2 regions of the Clostridium sp. 001 genome follow, and region 1 is predicted to be linked to the other one. Evidence: a T-box and tRNA genes for the amino acid it is inferred to sense, from the RefSeq annotation. Region 1 holds a T-box; the other holds one or more tRNA genes.
What was found. The T-box of region 1 lies ahead of metG (methionine--tRNA ligase). A T-box ahead of a tRNA ligase gene usually reads a tRNA of that ligase, here a tRNA-Met.
Positions count from the first base shown of each region.

Region 1 (9,188 bases):
CATTCATTCCCTTTTTCAACGCATGCTTTCTGGATGGATATACTATATCAAGTTTTGAAATTCCTATCTTCTCTGCCTTTAACATATCTTCAACATTATCCTCGGCAGACTCTAAATTCAACTTTTTATTGTCAACTTCTACTTTAACTTTTACTACTCTTTTGATTTTCAACGTGGTGTTATTTTCCACCCTATTGTCTAGACTAGGCTTCACTTTATCCTTAGGCCCTATGCTTATTCCATTATTATCCAGAACCTTTCTATAAGTATTACAAAACGTAGTAATATTCTTACTACTTCCATCTACTGAAACAACTATTGTCTTTCTTGTACTAAATACTACTCCGATTAAAATAGATAAAATTACAACTGCAATAATTTCTACTCTAAGGCCATTTGGAAAATATTTTTTCAAGTAAGTCTTAAACTTTTCCACCATAAAAATACCTCCTCTGGGCGAGAGCGACATATTCCATTATAAATGGAACCCAAAATCATGTCAAATATCACTCTGCATTAAGACTGTTATAAAATGTTAAATGCAGCCTTGTGCATAAAACTATAAATAAAATAATTATTTATGATTCCGATATTATACTTCATGAGTAAATAACTCGCATTAAACCTACTAATTGGAGTTTTCTACTCAACCTACAGTCTATGCTATTTTTTTGGTGGTTTAAAGTGCCTATTATATAAACTATGCTGTTAAATCTATTTTTATTACTAAAAATAGATTTAATAAAACCTCTCTTTAATTTTACACTATTTTACCATATTAAGCAACTGTTTCATGTTAAAAATTGTTAATTGACTTATTTTACTATCCTCTACGCCTTTGATTTCAGCTATCTTAGCTATAATAAATTTTATATATTCAGATCTATTTCTCTTTCCTCTAAAAGGAACCGGAGCCATATAGGGACAGTCTGTCTCAACTAAAATTCTATCAAAGGGTACTTCTCTTGCAACTTCAACAGCTTTCTTTGCATTTTTGAAAGTTACTACCCCTGTAAATCCTATGTAATATCCTAATTTTAAAAATTCCCTTGCAATTTCAACACTTCCAGAAAAACAATGTATTTCTCCAATAACATTCTTAAACTGTTTTACTATATTTAAAGTATCTTCATGAGCTTCCCTATCGTGTATAATTACCGGTAATTTTAATTCATCTGCTAATTTCATCTGCTTTATAAATACAGCTTTTTGCACTTCTTTCGGAGGATTTTCTTTGTAATAATAGTCAAGCCCTATCTCCCCAATTGCCTTTACTTTTTTATTTTTAGCTAAAATTTTTAATTCTTCTAATATATCATCAGTAAATACGTCAGAATATTCAGGATGCACTCCTACTGCTGCATAAAACATATCATGTTTATCTGCTAATTTAACAGATGCTCTAGCTCCTTCAATAGAAGATCCACAATTTAATACTCCAACTATATTGTTTTTCTTCAACTCTTCTATTACTTTATTCCTATCTTCATCAAATTCTTCATCATCATAATGCGCATGGGCATCAAATATGTTTAGTTCCATATGACTTCTCCTAACCTAATTTTAAATTCTTTGGCAGTTTTAAAAAATTGCGAAGCAAAGCTTCGCAAGTTAAGAATTAATAATGAAAAATTAATAGTGAAGGATGATTTTTAGCTATCGCAAAAATCTTTAAATTTATATAAGTCAGCGCTTAGTAATGTTTTGCTTTAGCAAAACGAGTCTTCAAAAATTTAATTAAAGATTTTTTGTAGTGTAACGAAAAAAATCCACATTAACTATTAATTCTTCATTCTTAACTATTAACTAAAAAAGTTGCTTCGCAATTTTTTTATATCAAATCAAAATTTCACATGTGCCAAAGTTGAATTATATAAAATTCACATTACCTTACTGTGCTTCCACTTGGGATTTCATCAGAAAGTGATAGTATGGATAATTTACTATCATCATCTGAAGCTGCAGATAATATCATTCCTTCTGAAATTTCACCTTTTAATTTTACAGGTTTTAAATTTGCTACAAATACTACATATTTGCCCACAAGCTGTTCTGGCTTATAATACTTTGCAATTCCTGAAACTACCTGCCTCTGTTCCTTTCCCATTTGAAGTTGAAATTTAAGTAGTTTATTGGATCCTTTTATGTTTTCACATTTTAAAACTTTAGCAACTCTTAAATCTATTTTATCAAAATCATCTATAGTTATTTGTTTTTTTAAAGATTTTTCATTAGAACTCTGTGCTGCTTTTTTTTCTTCTTTTAGTTTATTTAATTCCTCTATTTTTTTATCTACATCTATTCTAGGAAATAATAACTCTCCCTTACTTATCTTTGTTCCAGCTTTAGTTCCATTAAAAGAGGCTATACTATCCCAGGAAACAACGTTTGTATTAAGTTGTTTATACATTTTAGTGCTTGTTTCAGGTAAATATGGAGAAACACATACAGATATTATTCTAAGTGACTCTAAAAGATTGTAAAGCACTGTTCCAAGCCTATCTTTTTTAGCCTCATCTTTAGCTAATATCCATGGTGTAGTTTCATCTATATATTTATTTGATCTAGTTATAAGATCCCATATATTATCTAAAGCTTCTGGTATTCTTAAATCGTTCATATTCTTCTCTACTTTTTCAGGAGTTTCTAATGCTAAATTTATAAGTTCATCATCAATTTGTTCTTTTTTTATTGGTTCTTGCACTACTCCATCAAAATATTTTTCAACCATAGCACAAGTTCTAGATAATAAATTTCCCAAATCATTAGCTAAATCTGCATTAATTCTTTTTATAAATATTTCATTATTAAACAATCCATCTGAACCAAATGGTATTTCTCTCAATAGATAATATCTAACAGCATCTGCACCAAAATTATCTACTAAAACTACAGGATCTACTACATTTCCCTTTGACTTTGACATCTTTCCCCCATCTACCAGAAGCCATCCGTGTCCGAATACCTTTTTAGGAACAGGAAGTCCTAATGCCATAAGCATTATAGGCCAATAAATTGTATGAAACCTTAATATGTCTTTACCAACTAGATGTACATCTGCTGGCCAGTACTTATTGTATAACTCTTCATTTTCACTACCGTATCCAAGAGCTGTTATATAATTTGCAAGAGCATCTATCCAAACATATATTACGTGTTTTTCATCAAAAGTTACAGGTATTCCCCAATTGAAAGATGTCCTAGAAACACACAAATCTTGAAGTCCAGGCCTTAAGAAATTATTTAGCATCTCATTCTTTCTAGATTCAGGCTGTATAAAATCAGGATGATCCTCAATATACTTTATAAGTTTAGGCGCATATTTTGACATTTTAAAGAAATATGCTTCTTCCTTAGTTTTCTCTACTGGTCTTCCACAATCAGGACACTTTCCATCTGCTGCTTGGGTTTCTGTCCAAAAGGATTCACAAGGTGTACAATATAATCCCTCATAACTTCCCTTATATATATCACCTTGGTCATACAATTTCTTAAATATTTTTTGAACTGCCTTAACATGGTAACCCTCTGTAGTTCGTATAAACTTGTCATAACTTATATTCATCATATCCCACAGCTTTTTAATTCCAGCAACTATTTCGTCCACATATTCTATAGGAGTAACGCCCTTTGCTTCAGCTAATCTCTGAATCTTCTGTCCATGTTCATCTGTTCCTGTCAAAAGCATAACATCATAACCTGTAAGCCTTTTAAATCTTGCAAGAGCATCTGCTGCTACAGTAGTATAGGTGTTTCCTATATGAAGTTTTGCAGATGGATAATAAATTGGCGTAGTAATATAATAAGTTTTCTTGGTCATGTTTTTCTCTCCCTTTTTCTTCTAGTTTTATTGTATTTCTAATTATTTTTTCATATAAAAAAACCCCCATATGGAAAAATTCTTTCCACATAGAGGCGTAAATTACGCTTTACCACTCTACTTTACTTTTACTTCACAATAAAAGCATCATTAAGTAACTATTCATTACCTTGTAATGTAACGGTTACTACCGTACCACTCTACTATTATTTCAAGCGATATACTCTAGAGCCATATTCATAAATCTTATTGCATTCGGCTCTCACCCAAACCTGCCGACTCTCTTTGTGCAAACTAATTTACTACTCTTTCCTTCACAGTATTTAACAATATAATATGTCATATAATTTTATGTGTCAACATTTTTTGTTTGAAAAATTTCTTCACTTTTCTTTTTTATACTTTTTAAATCTTCCCAAAATGCAGATTTTTTATTCACATCTCTTAAAACTGCTGAAGGATGAAAAGTTGCAGTCATATAAAAACCTTTTTTTTCAACCCACTTTCCTCTATCTCTTGTAATTCTCCAATCCTTTCCCAATATGCAGCTCATAGCAGTTGCACCGAGACAAACTATTATTTTAGGCCTTATAAGTGCTACTTGATTTCTCAAATATGGAATACAGGCTTCTTCTTCCTGCTCATAAGGAGTTCTGTTATTTTGGGGCCTGCACTTACAAATGTTACATATGTAATAATCCTTTTCCCTATATAAATCAAGTGCCTCAAGAGCTTTCGTCAAAAGCTGACCTGCCCTACCTACAAAAGGTATTCCCGTTCTATCCTCATCTGCTCCTGGTGCTTCTCCTATAAACATAATATGTGCCTTAGGATTTCCATCTCCAAAAACCATATTAGTTCTGTTATCTCCTAAACTACATTTATGACAATTTAAACATTCTTCATAGAGCTCTTTCCACCTTAACAACTTAACTCACATCCCGAATAATTATGAATTATACTATATATTATACAACTAATTATTATAAGGTAAAATATAAACTTTCATACCAATTTTCAATTAAAACATAATTCTAGTTACTATAACTGCTGTGATTATTGCAGTTATATCTGCCATTACTGCCGCCCAAAGGGTATGCCTTATTTTTTTTATACCAACTGCTCCAAAATAAACTGTAAGAGTATAAAATATAGTTTCCGTAGAACCCATAATTATAGAGGAAATTCTACCTATGTAACTATCTGGTCCAAATTTACTTAAAGTTTCAGCGAATATTCCAAGAGCCCCACTGCCTGATAAGGGCTTTACAAGCACAAGAGGTACTACTTCAGGAGGAAGTCCTATAAATTTTACTACAGGTTTTACAAATCCTATAAAGTAATCTAAAACTTTAGATTCTCTAAAAACCCCTACTGCTATTATCATTGCTAGTAGGTACGGAAATATCTTAATACATATATCTATCCCTTCCTTGGCTCCTTCTACAAAACATTCATATACCCTAACTTTTTTCATTTGACCATAGGTAACCATAAATATAATAATTATTGGTATTATTGCTTTTATTATGTACTTCACTCTACCCTACTCCTTTTAAATAAAGTTAAAAATATCTCTGGAGAATTTTACAACATACTACCCCTACTATTGCAGATATAGTAGTTGTAATTATGGCTGGTATTATTGTTTCTGCAGGATTTTTAGATCCCATTGCCGCTCTTATAGATATAACCGTAGTTGGGACAAGCTGTATGCAAGCTGCATTTAAAACTAAAAAAAGCGCCATATCATCACTTGCTTCTTCTTTCTTTTTATTGAGATTACTAAGCTGATCCATAGCTTTTATTCCAAAAGGAGTGGCTGCATTAGATAATCCCATCATATTAGCAGTTAAGTTCATAACTATTGGCCCTATAGCTCTTTCATCTTTAGATGCATCCTTAAACAAAACTTTCAAAATGGGTCTCATTAAACTTGCTATTTTATTCATAAGGCCACTTTTCTCTGCTATTTTCATTACTCCACACCAGAGACACATTATTCCCAAAAGACTTATCATAAGTTTTACTGAAGCATCTGAAGAAGCTATAATAGACTTGGACACTGCCTCTCCCCTTCCAGATAATATTCCAAACCCTATTCCAAAGGCTAAAATAAAAAACCATATAATGTTTATCACAATATAACCACTCCCCCTATAATCCAAAATATACAAATATTTATCATATAACTAATATATGATAATAAGAATATAAAATTACCTATAAGTAGATGGATTTTATAGAGATGAAATGATTGAAAATCCCTTTTAATAGTGTTACCATTTATGTTGTGATAATTTTTAAATTGGAGGTTAATAATGACCATTAGAGATATAATGAAATATATAGAAAGTGAATATCTAGTTATAAATGATACTCCCTGTGAAATATGTGGAGGAGAATATTTAGCTGAAAATTCAAATGTATCCATAGTTGATGGTATCCCCTACGATGTTTGTAATTGTGTATGTTCAGAATGCGGCCATGAAAAAACTTTTCAATTTTGTGCACCATTTGTAGAAGATGAAGATTTATCAAAAATAAAAAATATATTAAATTAAGGAGAATTATTAATGAAAGAAAACACTTTAAATTTGGCCCAACAAGATATCGACGAAGCTCTGTCAGTTATTGAAAGTTTGGAAAAAGCCATCATGAGAGACAGCTCACAGAATCAGGTATTGAAAGACAAATTTCATCTTCTTTACGACAAAGTAAACGAATTGGAAAATATACTAAAAAGTGAAGGAATTATTTAAATAAAAAACACTATCTAATCATCATTGATTTTGATAGTGTTTTTATTATATTTATTATTTATATTTAGGTATTTCAAATTCTAATGTTAAATTAGAACCTGCTGTTATATCCTGCATTTCCTTTATTATATTTGGTATTTGTTTATATGCCCAAGATATATCCGTAGCATATTCATGCTGTCCGGGATTCCCAGGATTCCACCTCATTTTATAAATAGTGTTTTGATTTGTTGACGGATTGTTTATATACCACTTTCCTATCCACTGCGCTCCACCTGAAATAGCTCTCTCTACAGTAGTCCATCCATTCTCATATGCAGTTTTAGTTCCATTTAAAACAGCATTATCGTCTGTTGCATTTATTCCAAAGAAATTATATACAGGTACTCCATAAATATAATTTCCACTACTATCTGTTGCTCCACCATTTGCGAGCTTAGAAGTACCATTTCCTGTTTCAAGCATAGCATGTGAAACTAAATAAGATACACTTATATTATTATTTTTAGCTGCATCTAAAAATGCTTGTCCTTTTCCATCAAAAATTCCTTTTCCTTTTAGAAAATTATTTAGACTATCTGCTGTAACACCATCAGAATATGTAAGCTTTAAAAATTGATATTTACCATAACTGTCAAGAAAATTATTTGGATCAGCATAATATTTTATCTGATTTTTAGTTGCAGCATTGTCCATTACATTAGCTGCTACAAATACAGGTGTACTATCCGAATTTAACTGCGTATTTACCATATCGTCTAAAGCTATATCATAATTTACAAATTCACTAGACTTACTATCTACATTATCCACACATCTAAAATAATCTACAAAATAATTATCATATTCTGTATTTCCATCTTTATGGGCTCCAGTAACACCTGTCCTTTTTACATAAATTACTGCTTTGTATTTTTCACCGTTAGTACCTGCACTCAACGTTTTTAAAGATGTTATTTTTCCGCTTTCTTCATTAGTATATCCATTTGTAAGCTCAGTATAACTTCCTTCTTTATCGTTTTGTCCATTTACAAAAATTCTATACTGAACATCTGATGAACTATCACATTGTATTAAAAAGCCTTGTTTCTCGGATGACAAAAGTGGTACATATTCAAATTTGTTGGAAGTTATTTTAGGAAGATCTGTATAACCTGTCCCATCTGAATATTTATTACTTGTAGTAAACTGCATACTTAAAGGGTTGGACAAATTTTTTCCTGAAGCTGATTTTAATCCTTCCCCTATAACAAGATTATATTTTTCACTTGGATCATATCCTGATACCTTAGGACTTACCATCACAGTACTTGGATCATTTCCCAAAGTTACTGCCACAGGAACCTGAACATTATTTTTATCATTAACTTGTATGTTAGTACTATTTACAGTACTTGGTTCCAAATTGCTGCTGAATTTAACAGTCCACTCTTTATTGGTATCAATATTTATCCTAGGAGATCCCAGTGAAGAATTTGCAGATACCTTAAATTGAAAAGCAACTAGTGCAAAAGCTGCTGTTATTATAAGTGTCTTTACATTCTTATTCAATTTTTTCCCCCCCAAATATTTCAATTTTAATTATTTTATTACTTGAACGTATTACTCTAGGTAAAAGTCTTCACTTGTTGGTATTTTCATAATTACTATTCGTAAGCCGTCTTTTAAATTCGTTCATTCCATACTTTTCACTTACATATACTCTGTGCAAAGTATATATTCCTTGGTCCTTATTAGCCCACCCCCCTGCTGTAGTAAAAGCCATACTATATCCTTCTGTCTTTAATGCCTTTATGGCACTTTCATTCCATTTGCCATAAGGATATGCAATATACTTTATTTTTTTATTAAGAAGTTTTTCTAAGAATTCCTTTGAATCTTTTAAAGTCTGTATTTGTTTGTCATAAGTTAACCTATCAAGTTTATCGTGATTTACTGTATGACTTTCAATATCCATACCATAACTATCCATTTGCTTTAACTCACTGGAAGTTAAAAAATCTTTCTCGTTATTTATACTACTTGTAATCATAAACACAGTAGCCTTAAATCCAAACTCCTTTAAAACAGGAAAAGCATTCTCATAGTTATCCTTATATCCGTCATCAAGAGTTATCACTACAGATTTATTAGGAACTGGTTTATTATAAGCCAAAAAATTATAAAGTTCATTTAAAGTAAGGGTAGTATATCCATTGTCCTTTAAATACTTCATCTGTTCTCTAAATTTTCCCTTTGGCACCCTTAATTCATTTCCCTTTTCATAATCTATGGAATGATAATATAAAATAGGAATAGACTCAGAGTTATATTTTAAATTATTTCCTGTAAATTCTCTATCCTTAACAGGTGATACCTTTTTTATATTTGTTTGATTTTTTTTATCAAACTTTACATTTGATTTATTATCGACCTTTTTTTGGTCATTTGAAGATACAAGTTTAGTTTTGTAAACACTATGTACACCAATTATAAAGAAAATCAATAAAACTAGAGCAATTAAACCTTTTATATTTTTATTTTTCATATTATCGCTTCTTTCCAACCTAACCTGGATGATGCCTACACTTTTCTCATTAGTTATGTAGATTATAAATTTTCTAGTA
Region 1 is NZ_CP020473.1:2,498,326-2,507,513, reverse strand. Features, by position in the region: gene B5S50_RS11720 (3D domain-containing protein) at 1-439, opposite strand, end outside; gene B5S50_RS11715 (TatD family hydrolase) at 766-1,542, opposite strand; gene metG (methionine--tRNA ligase) at 1,886-3,820, opposite strand; T-box leader at 3,909-4,147, opposite strand; gene B5S50_RS11705 (uracil-DNA glycosylase family protein) at 4,170-4,748, opposite strand; gene B5S50_RS11700 (spore maturation protein) at 4,842-5,360, opposite strand; gene B5S50_RS11695 (nucleoside recognition domain-containing protein) at 5,386-5,961, opposite strand; gene B5S50_RS11690 (hypothetical protein) at 6,142-6,384, shown strand; gene B5S50_RS11685 (hypothetical protein) at 6,397-6,582, shown strand; gene B5S50_RS11680 (glucosaminidase domain-containing protein) at 6,637-8,133, opposite strand; gene B5S50_RS11675 (polysaccharide deacetylase family protein) at 8,204-9,109, opposite strand.

Region 2 (9,188 bases), 1.5 Mb from region 1:
CAAATTTCTATATAACTATCTGTCAAATGTACTTTAAAAATTTTCCCAAGTACTACAAGTATTCCTATACCTAACGCAAGTATGCAAAGCATTTTTAAAAATAAATATCTTGTCCTAGTCCCTTTAAGTAATTCAAAATCCATAAACATTCTCCTTTTATGCTGTAATTTCTTTATTCCAATTTGTTTTAACAAAATAAATACTCAAAGCTGTTCCTATAACAAAGCAAGCAATTCCAAGCACAAGCCACAATGAATTAAAACTATTTAAAGTAATGTTCTGTTTAGCTGTATTATTATCGATAAAAAATGATACAATTTGCAGAACAAAAACTATGAAATTATTTATAACATGGATTGATATAGTAACAAATATATTTTTAGTTTTCAAATATATAAGTGACATACATATACCAAAAACAACTGCAGATATCATTCCCACTTCATAATGAATAGCTCCAAATAAAATGGAAGACAGTACTACTGCTTTCATAACTCCAATTTTTGCTTTTAACCTGTTAAGTACAACTCCTCTAAAAATTAGCTCTTCTACTACAGGTGCTATAAATGAAGCTGCAATACCATTAATAATGATGCTATATAAGGAACTTGTATCAGTTTTATTTAGTTCTCCAAGAATTTCTTTCGTCAGTGAAGGTGATAAACTAATGAAAGCATAAATTATAATTATAAAAAGTCCAATAGTTATAGTAATATTTATTATAATACTAAGTGTTATGTCTTTGATAGTTAAATCTCTTTTCAAATTAAATATTTTATTTCTTATATCGCAGCCCACTTTTCTCAATTCTAACACAAACCATACTAAAACCCCTAAATTGCATAATAGTAAAAATAAATTTTCGTCTAATATTCCTGTTGATTTTACAAAACTTAGTTCAGAAATTATGCAGAAAAAAATTACTACAGCAGCATAAACCAGTATCACTTTTCTTATTTTCATAGTTTTAAAAAAATTATCCATATACATCCTACCTTTAAATTTAATTTTTACATATTTAAGTTTAAAGGTGTATACTTTCATGCCTCTTAACGAAACCTTAAAGTTCCCTTAATTTTTAAAATAAAAAAGATGAAGCGTTAAATAACACTTCATCTTTTCATCACCTTCATAATATCCTCAACTTTTCCTTATTAAAAAAATTTACTTTTAAGCATATACTTAAATACCCATTGCATAGAATGTTCTATACAATGGGTATTTTTACTTACCTGGCAGCGACCTATTCTCCCACAGGGCCTCCCCTGCAGTACCATCGGCACTGTGAAGCTTAACCTTCCTGTTCGGTATGGAAAGGGGTGTTACCTTCACGTCATTACCACCAGATTATTATCGAAAATTGCTATTAACTTCGCCCAGCTTCGTCAAATACCTCTCTACGGTGCTCAATTACCTCAGTAAGTTCCGCTCCTCGTTCAGCATTTTCCTCGCTGTACTCGTTACTATCAATTTTCTTATATATTACTTTTTAGAAATTCAAATCAAATTGAAATTAATGTCTTTAACTGTCAACTCTTCATTGTCAATTATCAACTTCATTTTATTTGTCCTCTCAAAATTGCACAGTAAATTTTTTTCTTTCGTTTTTATTTGGTCAAGCCCTCGACCTATTAGTATCAGTCAGCTTAACAAGTTGCCCTGCTTACACCTCTGACCTATCTCCTCGTGTTCTTCGAGGGGTCTTACTAGCTTACGCTATGGGAAATCTTATCTTGAGGTGGGCTTCACACTTAGATGCTTTCAGCGTTTATCCCTTCCCAACTTGGCTACCCAGCTATGCTCCTGGCGGAACAACTGGTTCACCAGCGGTCGGTCCATCCCGGTCCTCTCGTACTAAGGACAGCTCCTCTCAAATTTCCTGCGCCCGCGACGGATAGGGACCGAACTGTCTCACGACGTTCTGAACCCAGCTCGCGTGCCGCTTTAATGGGCGAACAGCCCAACCCTTGGGACCTACTTCAGCCCCAGGATGCGACGAGCCGACATCGAGGTGCCAAACCTCCCCGTCGATGTGAACTCTTGGGGGAGATCAGCCTGTTATCCCCGAGGTAGCTTTTATCCGTTGAGCGATGGCCCTCCCACGAGGTACCACCGGATCACTAAGCCCGACTTTCGTCCCTGCTCCACTTGTTTGTGTCGCAGTCAAGCTCCCTTCTGCCTTTGCACTCTTCGAAGAATTTCTAACCCTTCTGAGGGAACCTTTGTACGCCTCCGTTACTTTTTAGGAGGCGACCGCCCCAGTCAAACTGCCCGCCTAACATTGTCCCGTCTCCAGTTTCATGGAGCCCGGTTAGAATTCCAGTACTGTCAGGGTGGTATCCCAACATCGACTCGGTAATGGCTGGCGCCACTACTTCCTAGTCTCCCACCTATCCTGTACAGACAATACCGAAATTCAGTGCTAAACTGCAGTAAAGCTCTACGGGGTCTTTCCGTCCAATCGCGGGTAGCAAGCATCTTCACTTGCACTTCAATTTCGCCGGATTTGTTGTCGAGACAGTGCTCAAATCATTACGCCATTCGTGCGGGTCGGAACTTACCCGACAAGGAATTTCGCTACCTTAGGACCGTTATAGTTACGGCCGCCGTTTACTGGGGCTTAAGTTCTGACCTTCGCTTGCGCTAAGTCTTCCCCTTAACCTTCCAGCACCGGGCAGGCGTCAGCTCCTATACTTCAGCTTTCGCTTTAGCAGAAACCTGTGTTTTTGATAAACAGTTGCTTGAGCCTTTTCTCTGCGGCCACTTGCGTGGCTCTCCTTCTCCCTAAGTTACGGAGTTAATTTGCCTAGTTCCTTAACAACAATTCTTCCGATGGTCTTAGGATTCTCTCCTCACCTACCTGTGTCGGTTTGCGGTACGGGCACATAAAAGCTCCATAGAGACTTTTCTCGGCAGCGTGAAATCAGGTACTTCCCCTTGCGGGTTCCCCATCACACCTCATCATTGATATACCGGATTTTCCTGGTATACCTGACTCGGTGCTTAGACATACATCCATTTGTATGCACACCTTATCCTCCTGCGTCATCCCTTTTGTCAAACGCTTTTATGCGGTATCGGAATTTCAACCGATTGTCCATCACCTACGCCTTTCGGCCTCGGCTTAGGTCCCGACTTACCCTGGGCGGACGAACCTTCCCCAGGAAACCTTAGGTTTTCGACCAATAAGATTCTCACTTATTTCTCGCTACTTATGCCAGTATTCTCTCTCCTGTACAATCCACTGTTCCTTCCGGTACAACTTCAACTCATACAGGATGCTCCTCTACCACTCTTTCGAGTCCACAGCTTCGGTGGTAAGTTTTAGCCCCGGACATTTTCGGCGCATGATCTCTTGACTAGTGAGCTATTACGCACTCTTTAAATGAGTGGCTGCTTCTGAGCCAACATCCTAGTTGTCTTAGAAATCACACATCCTTTCCCACTTAACTTACACTTTGGGACCTTAGCTGGTGGTCTGGGCTGTTTCCCTTTTGACCACGGATCTTATCATTCGCAGTCTGACTGCCGGAATTCAAGTATATGGCATTCGGAGTTTGATAAGGTTCAGTAACTGTTGTCAGCCCCTACCCCATTCAGTGCTCTACCTCCATTACTCATTTCCGACGCTAGCCCTAAAGCTATTTCGAGGAGAACCAGCTATCTCCGAGTTCGATTGGAATTTCTCCGCTATCCACAGCTCATCCCATGGTTTTTCAACACCAACGTGGTTCGGTCCTCCACGGAATTTTACTTCCGCTTCAACCTGGCCATGGATAGGTCACTCGGTTTCGGGTCTACAACATACAACTTCGCGCCCTTTTCAGACTCGGTTTCCCTCCGGCTCCATACCTTAAGTACTTAACCTTGCTGCATATCGTAACTCGCTGGCTCGTTCTACAAAAAGCACGCCGTCGTACTTTACGTACTTCGACTGTTTGTGGACACACGGTTTCAGGTTCTATTTCACTCCCCTCCCGGGGTTCTTTTCACCTTTCCCTCACGGTACTCCTTCTCTATCGGTCACCAGGTAGTATTTAGCCTTGGGAGGTGGTCCTCCCTGTTTCCCACAAGGTTTCTCGTGTCTCGTGGTACTCTGGATTAGATCTGGCTGCTCTTTGCTTTCATTTACAGGGCTTTTACCTTCTCCGGCGGAGCCTTCCAGCTCTCTTCAATTAACACTTCACAGTATTTATGACCTATCCGCAACCCCAGGAACAAGTTCCTGGTTTGGGCTCTTTCCCGTTCGCTCGCCGCTACTTAGGAAATCGATGTTTCTTTCTCTTCCTCCGGGTACTTAGATGTTTCAGTTCCCCGGGTTTGCCTCTACAAACCTATGTATTCAGTTTGCAGTACCTAGCGTTATCTAGGTGGGTTTCCCCATTCGGATATCTCTGGTTCTCTGGCTATTTGCGCCTACCCAGAGCTTTTCGCAGCTTATCGCGTCCTTCTTAGGCTCCTGGTGCCAAGGCATCCTCCATGCGCCCTTTGTAGCTTGACCTTTATTATCGAAAATTGCTATTAACTTCGCATATCTTCGTCAACCTTTTCGCTGTGGTGCTCATTTACATAAGTAAACTCTGCTCCTCGCTCAAATCTTTCCTCGATCTGCTCGTTACTATCAATTTTCTTATTATCATCATATCATCTTTAAAATGATACTTTACTACAAAGGTTATATTATAACCTTAGCTTTACTTTATTTCTTATTTACTGTGCAATTTTCAAAGGACAATTTTTCAATTTACATTCCTAATTGGTTGTAAACTGAAAGAAGAATCTATCTGATCCTTCAAAATTAAACAGAGTGAAAAATTGCTATTAACTTCGTATATCTTCGTCAAAATCATTCACTGCGGTACTCATTTACATTAGTAAACTCTGTTCCTCGCTTATGTTTTTCCTTGATATACTTGTTACTATCAATTTTTAAGTATTAACTTACTTAAACCATCAATTTATAAGATAGATTATACTCTATCTTTCGACTCCCTAGAAAGGAGGTGATCCAGCCGCAGGTTCTCCTACGGCTACCTTGTTACGACTTCACCCCAATTACTAACCCCACCTTCGGCCGCGTCCTCCTAAGTTAGACTACGGACTTCGGGTGTTGCCAGCTCTCATGGTGTGACGGGCGGTGTGTACAAGGCCCGGGAACGTATTCACCGCGACATTCTGATTCGCGATTACTAGCAACTCCAACTTCATGTAGGCGAGTTTCAGCCTGCAATCCGAACTGGGGGCAGTTTTTGAGGTTTGCTCCACCTTGCGGTCTTGCTTCTCTCTGTACTGCCCATTGTAGCACGTGTGTTGCCCTGGACATAAGGGGCATGATGATTTGACGTCATCCCCACCTTCCTCCGCGTTAACCGCGGCAGTCTTGCTAGAGTGCTCAACTAAATGTTAGCAACTAACAACAGGGGTTGCGCTCGTTGCAGGACTTAACCTAACATCTCACGACACGAGCTGACGACAACCATGCACCACCTGTATCCCTGCCCCGAAGGGCTTCTCTTATCTCTAAGATATTCAGGGTATGTCAAGTCCAGGTAAGGTTCTTCGCGTTGCTTCGAATTAAACCACATGCTCCGCTGCTTGTGCGGGCCCCCGTCAATTCCTTTGAGTTTTAATCTTGCGATCGTACTTCCCAGGCGGAGTACTTATTGTGTTTACTGCGGCACAGAAGGGGTCGATACCTCCTACACCTAGTACTCATCGTTTACGGCGTGGACTACCAGGGTATCTAATCCTGTTTGCTACCCACGCTTTCGTGCCTCAGCGTCAGTTACGGTCCAGAGAATCGCCTTCGCCACTGGTGTTCTTCCTAATCTCTACGCATTTCACCGCTACACTAGGAATTCCATTCTCCTCTCCCGCACTCTAGATATCCAGTTTGAAATGCAGTGCCCGGGTTAAGCCCGGGTATTTCACATCTCACTTAAATATCCGCCTACGCACTCTTTACGCCCAGTAATTCCGGACAACGCTCGCCACCTACGTATTACCGCGGCTGCTGGCACGTAGTTAGCCGTGGCTTCCTCCTTGGGTACCGTCATTATCGTCCCCAAAGACAGAGCTTTACAATCCGAAAACCTTCTTCACTCACGCGGCGTTGCTGCATCAGGCTTTCGCCCATTGTGCAATATTCCCCACTGCTGCCTCCCGTAGGAGTCTGGACCGTCTCTCAGTTCCAATGTGGCCGATCACCCTCTCAGGTCGGCTACGCATCGTCGCCTTGGTAGGCCGTTACCCTACCAACTAGCTAATGCGCCGCGGGTCCATCTCAAAGCGGATTACTCCTTTAAATCAATTTCCATGTGAAAACTGATTATTATGCGGTATTAATCTCCCTTTCGGGAGGCTATCCCCCTCTTTGAGGTAGGTTACCCACGTGTTACTCACCCGTCCGCCGCTAATCCACTCCCGAAGGAGCTTCATCGCTCGACTTGCATGTGTTAAGCACGCCGCCAGCGTTCGTCCTGAGCCAGGATCAAACTCTTAATTTAAAAGTTTATATGGCTCTATAGAAAATCAATACTAACTTCGCATTTCTGCGTCAAACCTTTCGCTGTGGTGCTCATTTACTTAAGTAAACTCCGCTCCTCGCTCGAGGTTTTCCTTGAACTACTCGTTATTATTGATTTTAGAAAATTGCTATTAGCTTCGCAATACTGCGTCAAAGCTTTCATTCCGGTGCTCAATTACGTTAGTAAGTTCCGCTCCTCATTCAAACTTTTCCTTGTCTTGCTCGCTACTACCAATTTTTAATATATTACATTTCAGCTTGTTAGTAAAATATAATACATTATTCTTACGAAATTACTTTTTTAGCTGCTCTCGCAGCTCAAAAGAATTGCTGGTTTATTCTAAATAAGTTATACTTATATCTTCCTCTGTTTAATTTTCAAGGATCATTTTGCTGTCTCACTTCGACAGCTTTTATAGTATATCATCTTTGTTTCAACCTGTCAACTAGTAATTTACTATGAATTAAACTTTCTAAGTTATCGTTCAGTTGCGACAGGAATTATATCTTATCACATCTATTTTATCATGTCAATTAGTAATTTATTTCCAGGCTATTTATTACATTATATATTCTTTTAGTAATATAATTAATAACTTTTATATAGTACTATGCAAACTGAATTGCTGTAATACTCTTGGTTGCGGGAGCAGGACTTGAACCTACGACCTTTGGGTTATGAGCCCAACGAGCTACCAACTGCTCCACCCCGCGTCATTATACATTTATATTAACAACTATCCTTGGTTGTACTGGCCGCTTCTCGAAGCGACAAGTCATATCTTATCATATATGCAGATATAAGCAATTAGCAATATTCGGTGTTTACCATACAATATTGCAGCAATACCTCATTATTCTTCTATATACCCAATAATTCATATAGTGACACACCTGACATAGTTTGCTGAAAATAAGTATTAACCCTCAATTAGTATCAGTCAGCTCATTATGAAAAAGAGATTAGCAATTAACTGCTAACCCCTTTTTATCACTTTATGTTGCTAACCACACCATTTAATACACTTTTTCTAATTGCATACTGCTCCTTATATATATTTGAATTGTTGGCATTTGGACTATATTTATTGATAATTTTTAGATTGCTGACAAGCGCCTTCTTTAAGTCCTCTATATCACCTGCTGCGTATGCACCAATAATACAATCTGTAAGTACAGCACCTCCTGAGACTTCTAGTGTAATTGTTTCACTTTGCATAATGTCTGCTTTAATTTGATTCCACAAATCATCTCTACTTCCACCCTCGGTAACGGTAATTCTGTCTATTTTGATACCAGCATTTCTATAATCATTTGTAATTTCCATATAATCATAAGCAATGGCCTCCAAAACAGACCTCCATAAAACAAATTGATCTGTATCCAAGGTCATGTTGAAAAAACAGCCTTTTATCTTTGAAAATTGACCATATCCACCAGTTAAATATGGTAAGAAAATCACACCATTGCATCCCGGTACAACCTTTTCCGCTCCTCTGCTAAGCAGTTTATAATAGCTATCATCATCAGATTTTTGACAAATGTTATCCTTAAACCAACGCAGTGCCAGACCTCCAGTTCTAACAAATCCCCAGTAAAAATATGTATTTTCTAAAGTACCGCTGTTAAAAATCAATTCACTTCCTCTTTGACTAAGCTCTGGAATAATCCCATTTGTAGAGACACAGAACATGGCACAAGTTCCTGCAACATCTACAGCCTTATTTGCTTCAAGAATTCCACTTCCCAGCATGGACTGCATTGTATCACCTGCACCAGCACAAATTGGTATGCCATGAGGACATCCCGTTTCCTTTGCCGCACTTTCCGATAACGTACCAATAATATTCCAGGGCCTTACAATCTTAGGCATATAGCTTTTAGCTATCCCTAATATATCAAGCTGTTTATCAGACCATTCCTTTTCATATACACAATATCCAAGGCCCCATCCCGACATAGTTCCCCAATCAACAAAAGCATCCTCACTCTCTAAACCTGCAAGATTCATCAAAATATAGGGAGCATTATGGACAAATTTTTTGCCTCTTTTTTGAAATTCTTTATTATTTGCTAAGATCCATCTTGCATGCAGTGCTGGAAACATACAGTTTGGATCAGCATTTCCTGTTTCCTTTCCCCAAATATCAAGATTCAATTTCTTAAGGACTTCAGCATCACTCTGTGTTCTTGAATCCAAATAGTTTATGTAAGGTGTAATTGCCTTTCCACTTTCATCTATACCCACAATTCCACAAATAATTCCATCCCCCATAATTGCTTTAATTAAGCTAGGATCAATTTCTTGTTTTTTTAACTGTTCTACGCACTGCTTCATGCCAAGCTTTGTAAGTAAAAGATATTCATCTGCGTCCATATCAACCCATCCTGGATGAGGATATTTTAAAGTTGTCTTATTTGACGATTTTGCTACACACTTCATATTTTTATCATATACAGCAACCTTTACACTTTGAGTTCCTGCATCAAAAGCAAGATAATAATGTTCCATTTTATATATTTAGTGAGAGATACATAGAAATTGCAACCTCCCCCTAAAATTCGCCTCTTTTCTTTATCATACTATCTAACGTTTAATTTTAAGCAAAATAAAATAACCCCTAGGTTCTCCTAGGGGATTGTAAACATAATAAACATGTCC
Region 2 is NZ_CP020473.1:4,040,815-4,050,002, reverse strand. Features, by position in the region: gene B5S50_RS18920 (CPBP family intramembrane glutamic endopeptidase) at 1-143, opposite strand, end outside; gene B5S50_RS18915 (CPBP family intramembrane glutamic endopeptidase) at 157-984, opposite strand; rRNA gene rrf (5S ribosomal RNA) at 1,231-1,347, opposite strand; rRNA gene B5S50_RS18905 (23S ribosomal RNA) at 1,612-4,501, opposite strand; rRNA gene B5S50_RS18900 (16S ribosomal RNA) at 4,997-6,506, opposite strand; tRNA gene B5S50_RS18895 (tRNA-Met) at 7,165-7,240, opposite strand; gene B5S50_RS18890 (FGGY-family carbohydrate kinase) at 7,518-9,038, opposite strand.
Region 2: it encodes a tRNA-Met, which carries the amino acid that the T-box ahead of metG (methionine--tRNA ligase) is inferred to sense. The anticodon was not compared.